Regions from separate parts of the Paenibacillus glycanilyticus genome, predicted to be linked through region 2. Evidence: riboswitches for the same ligand, from Rfam matches in the RefSeq annotation. Region 2 holds a riboswitch; each other region holds the start of a gene.
The links. Region 2 has a riboswitch for cyclic di-AMP ahead of ACR9FF_RS01845 (APC family permease). Riboswitches for the same ligand answer to the same signal wherever they lie in the genome.
Positions count from the first base shown of each region.

Region 1: linked by a shared signal. The riboswitch ahead of ACR9FF_RS29165 (hypothetical protein) and the one ahead of ACR9FF_RS01845 (APC family permease) in region 2 are both predicted to bind cyclic di-AMP.
Region 3: linked by a shared signal. The riboswitch ahead of ACR9FF_RS26155 (KamA family radical SAM protein) and the one ahead of ACR9FF_RS01845 (APC family permease) in region 2 are both predicted to bind cyclic di-AMP.

Region 1 covers NZ_CP195155.1:6,458,774-6,461,035, forward strand. The annotation lists gene rlmN (23S rRNA (adenine(2503)-C(2))-methyltransferase RlmN) at 1-527, opposite strand, end outside; cyclic di-AMP (ydaO/yuaA leader) riboswitch at 874-1,069, shown strand; cyclic di-AMP (ydaO/yuaA leader) riboswitch at 1,179-1,364, shown strand; gene ACR9FF_RS29165 (hypothetical protein) at 1,486-1,905, shown strand; gene kdpF (K(+)-transporting ATPase subunit F) at 2,047-2,124, shown strand; gene kdpA (potassium-transporting ATPase subunit KdpA) at 2,152-2,262, shown strand, end outside.
Region 2 covers NZ_CP195155.1:375,464-377,725, forward strand. The annotation lists gene bglX (beta-glucosidase BglX) at 1-288, shown strand, start outside; cyclic di-AMP (ydaO/yuaA leader) riboswitch at 582-769, shown strand; gene ACR9FF_RS01845 (APC family permease) at 925-2,262, shown strand, end outside.
Region 3 covers NZ_CP195155.1:5,811,749-5,814,010, reverse strand. The annotation lists gene thiD (bifunctional hydroxymethylpyrimidine kinase/phosphomethylpyrimidine kinase) at 1-175, shown strand, start outside; gene ACR9FF_RS26160 (hypothetical protein) at 243-593, shown strand; cyclic di-AMP (ydaO/yuaA leader) riboswitch at 690-828, shown strand; gene ACR9FF_RS26155 (KamA family radical SAM protein) at 1,011-2,021, shown strand; gene ACR9FF_RS26150 (alpha/beta hydrolase) at 2,089-2,262, shown strand, end outside.

The sequences.
Region 1 (2,262 bases), 670 kb from region 2:
AAGTCGTTCAGGTGAATAAAGTTATCGAACGGCTCGCCAATGCCCATGACAACGATATGGCTGACCTTCTCGCCTTGGCCCGCTTCGTCAAGATGGAGCTGAATCTTCATAATCTGCTCGACAATCTCGCCGCTTGTCAGATCCCTGCTCTTCTTCAGCAGGCCGCTGGCGCAGAAGCTGCAGCCGATGTTGCAGCCCACCTGCGTGGTTACGCAGACCGACAATCCGAACTTATGGCGCATCATTACCGTCTCGATCAGGTTGCCGTCATCCAATTTAAGCAGCAGCTTGACGGTACCGTCCTTCGACACCTGCTTCGTATGCTCGACCAGCGTCTGGATCGCAAAGTTCTCCTCCAGCAGCTTCACGCAGTCCGGATGAACATCCGTCATATCCGCAAAGCTCGTTACCCGCTTCCGGTACAAGTATTCCCACACCTGCGTCGCCCGGAATTTTTTATGCCCGCGCTCGCCAAGCCAAGCCGTTAATTGATCTAATGTAAATCCGTATATGGATGGTGTACTCATCGTTTTTCCTCTTTTCGTGAAACGCGGCCAAAACAAAACCGCATACTGCTCCTATTGTCCCAAAATTAGCTGACGAAAACAAGGGGCGAAAAAGTCCAATCGTTCCAGAATACGCCCATTCCTCCCTCTTATCTGGCAACCCGGATAAACCAATTTAGGCTTGGCATATACCTAAGTTTCACAACGAATTGCAGCATTCGGGAGATATAAGGTCCAAGAAGGAGCATGGTAGAGTTCCCTCCAAATGTAAACGCTCTAACCAAACTCCTTGTCAGAATTAGACAATATGCCGCCTCTACGGTTCATTTACAACTTCGGCCGTCAGGCGTAATATACGATTCAGCAAATGTAACAATCGCTGAGTTTCCGTTAAGGGAAACGGGGGAACCAATCGATAAGCGGCATGGCAACGGTGTGAGAGCCGGCGCGGCATGCTTATCCGGGGTGAATCCGGGAAAAGGCTGCGCGCGGCCGAACCCGGTAGGGCGACTCTCACCGTCCGAATCCGTCAGCTAACCTCGTAAGCGATGAAAATGCGACTGCCCATTAGGCAGGGCATTTTCCAAGTAGAGAGGATGATGTGATCTTGTGACCTTTAAAGGCCGCGGGGATCTTTCCTCTGCGGCTTTTTCTCATGCCATTTTTAATCAACTGTCTTTATCGCTTAATCCCCTTCTCGGGGAACGGGGGAACCAATCGGACGGGCGGCTGTTCCATACAGCCAGCTTGTCCACGGGGTGAATCGCCGAAGCAGCGCGGGACGCGCGGCATCGGCGTAGGGCGACTCTTACGCCCGAATCCGTCAGCTAACTTCGTCAGCGTACCAAGAGAGGCAACGATGATCGTGAATATAGGCGCGGTTTATTTTCTGCTGCGCTTATAAGCCGCGTGAAGAGTCCCTCTTCCGCGGCTTTTTTGTTTGTCGTTGATTCCTCTAACGAAAAGAGGAGCGTAAACCATGGACGATTATATACTCGTCTCCGCACCCAACGTGCAGGGCGAGGATTTCATTAAACAGCTGCTGCGCCGGCATATCCCGTTTGCCGCCATCGTAAACAACAAGACCGAATACGAGCGGATGCTGGAGCTTGGCGTATCCACGATCATCGTCATTAATACAACCGATGAAGCCACCTGGCGTGTTCCGGAGCTCCCCGTCGGACGGATCTTTTTATTCGAAAGAAGCTTGAACCTGTGCTGCCGTTATATCCAGATCTGCCGCAGCTGGACATCCAAATCGATCTGCGTCGTTACGGACAGCGCGAATCCCCGTCTGATCTATAAAGGGATGGGCGCCAATTACGTCATTCATTCCAGCCATGCGGATACTTCTTTTTTAATCATAAACGACCTCATGGCGAGCCAAGATAATCGGTAAGGTCGAAAGTTATTCGCCATTCTTTTAGGAGGAATTTGCTATGCAGGATATCTATATGGTGCTGCTTCTGGCAGCGATATTCATACTTTTCGCCGGCTTTATGCAATGGTGCGACCGGGCTATTCAAGAGGAGGATAAGCGATGATCGTCACGTTAGTGCTTGCCCTGTTTCTTTTTCTTTACTTGATTTACGCCTTGATCAATCCGGAGAAATTTTAAAACCTTATCGATCGCTGGGAGGCCACAATGGATATTTTACAGCTCATTATCGTGATTGGCGTGCTCGTACTGCTCGTCAAACCGCTCGGAACCTACGTGTACCACGTGTACTCGGATCAACCGAACCGGACCGACCGT
Region 2 (2,262 bases):
TCGGTTGACGTGACAAACACGGGAGCTGCTGCCGGCGAAGAGGTTGTCCAGCTGTACGTGCGCGATCTTGCCGGCGAGGTGGTCCGTCCGCTGAAGGAGCTGAAGGGCTTCCGCAAGCTGGCTATCCAGCCGGGCGAGACGCAGACAGTGACATTTGAGATTTCCGAGGAGCAGCTTCGTTATTACCATGCGGATCTGCAGCTGAAGAGCGATGCAGGCGAATTCCATCTCTTTGTAGGCCCTAACAGCCGCGATGCGGAAGCGAAATCGTTCCGCCTTACGAAATAAAACAAAAAAAGCGCGGCCCGGCCACAGGCAGGTTCGCGCTTTTTTTGCTTACAGCGACTTTAATGGAGCATGCCCGTCAGGTAATAGCCAATCTCCACTGCTATATCAGGGATTATCTGCCGATTTCACGGTAAAAGAAAGAATGGCGGTTTATTTCCGACATTCCGAGAGTGAACCTAATATGTATCCGCATTCATGTATGGAAAATGGACTAATCTGCCCCTTTTCGCGTTTATATCGCAGTTTACAGAAATGGGGGAACGGGTCTATGATCAAATCTGCAAAACTTCATATGTTCGTATTCGCTGAGTTTCCGTTAGAAACGGAGAGCAGGGGAACCAATTGCGATAGGCAGGAAAGTGCATGCTTGTCGCCGGGGTGAATCGGCATGCCGGCCGCAATGTTGCGGCAGCAGGCTGTAGGGCGACTCTAGACGCCCGAATCCGTCAGCTAACCTTGTAAGCGTTGATAGAGAGGGTGAACTTCGGTTATTTTTACGGGCCGCGGGAGGATACTCTGCGGTCTTTTTTCTGTGCGTAGAAAAAAGCAAAAGTGGTTACATTAGCACTGATAAGTGTTTGAGTAACCAAGTATCCAGGTATTAGATGTTTAACTTCAACGTTGGCGGTGACCTGTGTGTTTACTCTTATCAAAAGATTACTGATCGGGCGTCCCCTTAAGTCCACGGAATTAGGGGAACAGAAGCTCATTAAAACGAAGGCGCTTGCGATCCTGTCCTCGGATGCCTTATCATCCGTTGCATACGGGCCAGAGCAAATTTTGCTCGTCTTGATGACCGTTAGCGCAGCGGCGTTTTGGTATTCGATTCCGATTGGTGTCGGGGTGCTGGTCTTATTAACGGCACTTATCCTGTCTTACCGGCAAATCATATTTGCCTACCCGCATGGCGGGGGAGCTTATGTCGTATCGAAGGAAAATCTCGGGGTATTCCCGGGCCTCATATCCGGCGGCGCCCTGCTGGTCGATTATATATTGACCGTAGCGGTAAGCGTGTCGGCGGGTACGGACGCGATCACGTCCGCTTTTCCAAGCCTGCACGAGCATTCGGTACTAATCTCTATCGTGTTTGTCCTTTTTATTACGATCTTAAACCTGCGGGGCGTGACGGAATCGGCGTCTATCCTTGCTTATCCCGTTTACTTATTTGTGCTTGCGATTGTTGTCATGGTCATTGTAGGCTTGTACAAAATCGCTACAGGCGACGTATCGCCTACGCTTCACACCTCGTTAGGAACGCCGGTTGCGGGTATCAGCCTGTTCCTGCTGCTTCGTGCGTTTGCATCCGGCAGCTCGGCTTTGACCGGGGTTGAGGCCATCTCGAACGCGATCCCGAACTTCAAGGATCCTGCGCCGAACAATGCGGCCAAGACGTTATTAGCGATGGGCGGCCTGCTCTCGATCTTGTTCTCGGGTATCGTCTTCCTGGCGTATTACTACGGTATAGCGCCGAAAGAAGAAGTAACGGTTGTGTCGCAGATCGCCGAAGGGATATTCGGACGCCATACAATGTATTATTTTATCCAGGGTACTACGGCTCTTATCTTGATCCTGGCAGCCAACACCGGCTATTCGGCTTTCCCGCTGCTGGCCGTTAACCTGGCGAAGGATAAGTTTATCCCAAGAATGTTTACGGCTCGCGGCGACCGTCTCGGTTACTCGAACGGCATCATCAGCTTGGGGATTCTGTCCATCATTCTGATCATTGCGTTTCAGGGCAAGACTGAGCATCTCATTCCGTTGTACGCGGTTGGCGTATTTATACCGTTTACGCTGTCGCAGACGGGGATGCTGGTCAAATGGTTCCGCCAAAGGCCGAAGGGCTGGGTTGGCAAGTTCATCATTAACTCGATTGGGGCCTTGATCAGCTTTATCGTAACGATGATGTTCTTCCTGACGAAGTTCGAGCAGGTATGGTCGATTCTGATTTTCCTGCCGCTTATTATTTTCGTGTTC
Region 3 (2,262 bases), 1.3 Mb from region 2:
TACGTATTCGGCTGCTCTTACTGCAGGTCTCGCGCAAGGGCTTGACATCGAGGAAGCCGTACGCCAGGCAAAAGCCTATATACAGGCAGCCATTGAAGATGGCATTGCCATCGGCAGCGGGCATGGCCCAACAAATCATTGGGCCTATCGCAAGAGAGGACTAGCCGTTAGATAGCGGGACAAGATCCAGTCCTAATTCCGCGCTTCCCGTCATACATATGATGAAGAGGAGCGTGAATAAGGTGGAGGATAACAAAGTCAGGCGTTATTATCAGCTTAAGCAAAAACAGAAGGAAATCGAGCAGGAATTATCCGAGCTGCGCGGTGAAATTATACAGCATTGCGCCGAGCTGGACCTCTCCGAACTGGAGGTAGGCAGCTACAAGGTGAAGATTGTTTCCCAGGAGCGCAAGGAATTCGATGAGAGCAAGCTGTATGCTGCTCTTCCAGATCCCGATGTATGGCGGCTGCTCTCGAAGCCCGATACCTCCAAAATCGCCGGTCTCATCAAGCTGAACGTTATTTCGGAGGATACCATCAAGGATACGTTTTCGGTTAAGCACTTATTTCTTCTTCAAGTGGATAAGAAATGACCGCAGAGATTTAACATAACCCCGCCCAATCTTCCTCGGGAATTTGGGCGGGGATTTTTACTGATTAATTGTTGACAATATTACGAATTGTGAGATAATTATAATAAGCTTAGTTCTCGGCGTTGCCGAGAAGCGGGGAAACCAATCTTTTGGGGCGAATCAGCCGGTTATCGGCTGTAGGGAACCATCTATCCCGAGTCCGTCAGCTAACCTCGTCAGCTTTGAGATGGGTCTTTTGCGAATAACATTGCAAACGATAGACCCTTGGAGGGTCTTTTTCTGTTTTAAAGGCCCAAATTGCGCACAGACCATATCCATGCTCTGTGCTGCGGGGGTCTTTTTTTTCATTTTTCGTGGAGGTGGGATGGACTTCCCGGCATAGGTGATGCTTTTAATAACCTTTTGGAGGGATGCGAAATGGTACAACCAATGGCCGATAACAGTAGATCGGCAGGTCTGTCGGAGGCGGAAAGAGAACGGCTTAAGAAGCATTTTCGCGTCAATGATTATTACTTAAACCTGATTGACTGGGATGATCCGAAGGATCCGATCCGTAAGCATCTGATTGCGGCTGCGGGGGAAGCCCCTCACGGGCTCCAGGAGTTTTCTTGGGAAGCTGCCGGCTGCAAGCACATTTATCAGTCGATGGTTCTTCTTCCCGTGTCCCAGGCAGCGGAAGGAATTGCGTACATCGCCGAACATAACGAAATTCATAAGGTTGTGCTGACGGGCGATAGCCTGATGTTAGGTATTTCAAAGCTGACCCGAATAATCGAGCAGCTGCGGAATATCGAGCATATCGGCACGATTAGGCTGGATTCCAGAATGCCGGTTCATAATCCGATGAGGATTTACGAGGACCATGAACTGTTAGAGATGTTAAGCCGGTTCTCGAGTCCGGAGAAACGCATCTATTTAATGACCACGATTAACCATCCGAGGGAAGTAACGGCCGAAGCGAAGAAAGCCTTTAATGCCCTTCACCAAGCGGGCGTAATCGTTCTTAATCAAACCCCTATTGTCAAGGGCGTTAATAATGATCCTCTTCTGTTAGGCAAGCTGATCGATCAGCTGTCCCAGGCTGGGGTTTCGCCATATTCCTTTATCATTAACCGTCCTAATCCTTCTTATCCCGAGTCTAGTCTATCCCTGCAAACGCAGTTCTCCATCGTTCAGCAAGCAAAAGAACTAACCGCGGAGCTTGGGAAGCGGATCCGGCTTCTGATGGCTCATGATTACGGCAAGGTTGAATTGCTGGATATAGAGGGCGGCAAAGCCTACGTGAAATACCATCACTATCAAGAAGAAGGAAAAGGCCGTTTTATCATGCTGGATTGTCCTCCTGAAGCATCTTGGCTGGAGGATTTGTCGGAGCACGATGATCATATGGTCTATCTGCCGTCCGGTCAGCCTGCCAAGAATAAATAAAGGATGTTCATAAGCAAAAGGAGAAGTAAGAAGGGATCGTATTTCACATCCCGGGAGGCTTCTATCAATGAGAGTATACGGCCAGGAAATCGTGAACGACCTGCAAGCTCAGCAGGAAGAAGCAAACTTGAACGGCACGCAGGTTATTGTAAAGGTTAATCCGGAAGAGACAAGGGCCGGTTATCTGGATCCCTACGAGCTTCAGATTATTAGGAAATGGGCGGGGGAACAAAAGGCTGCC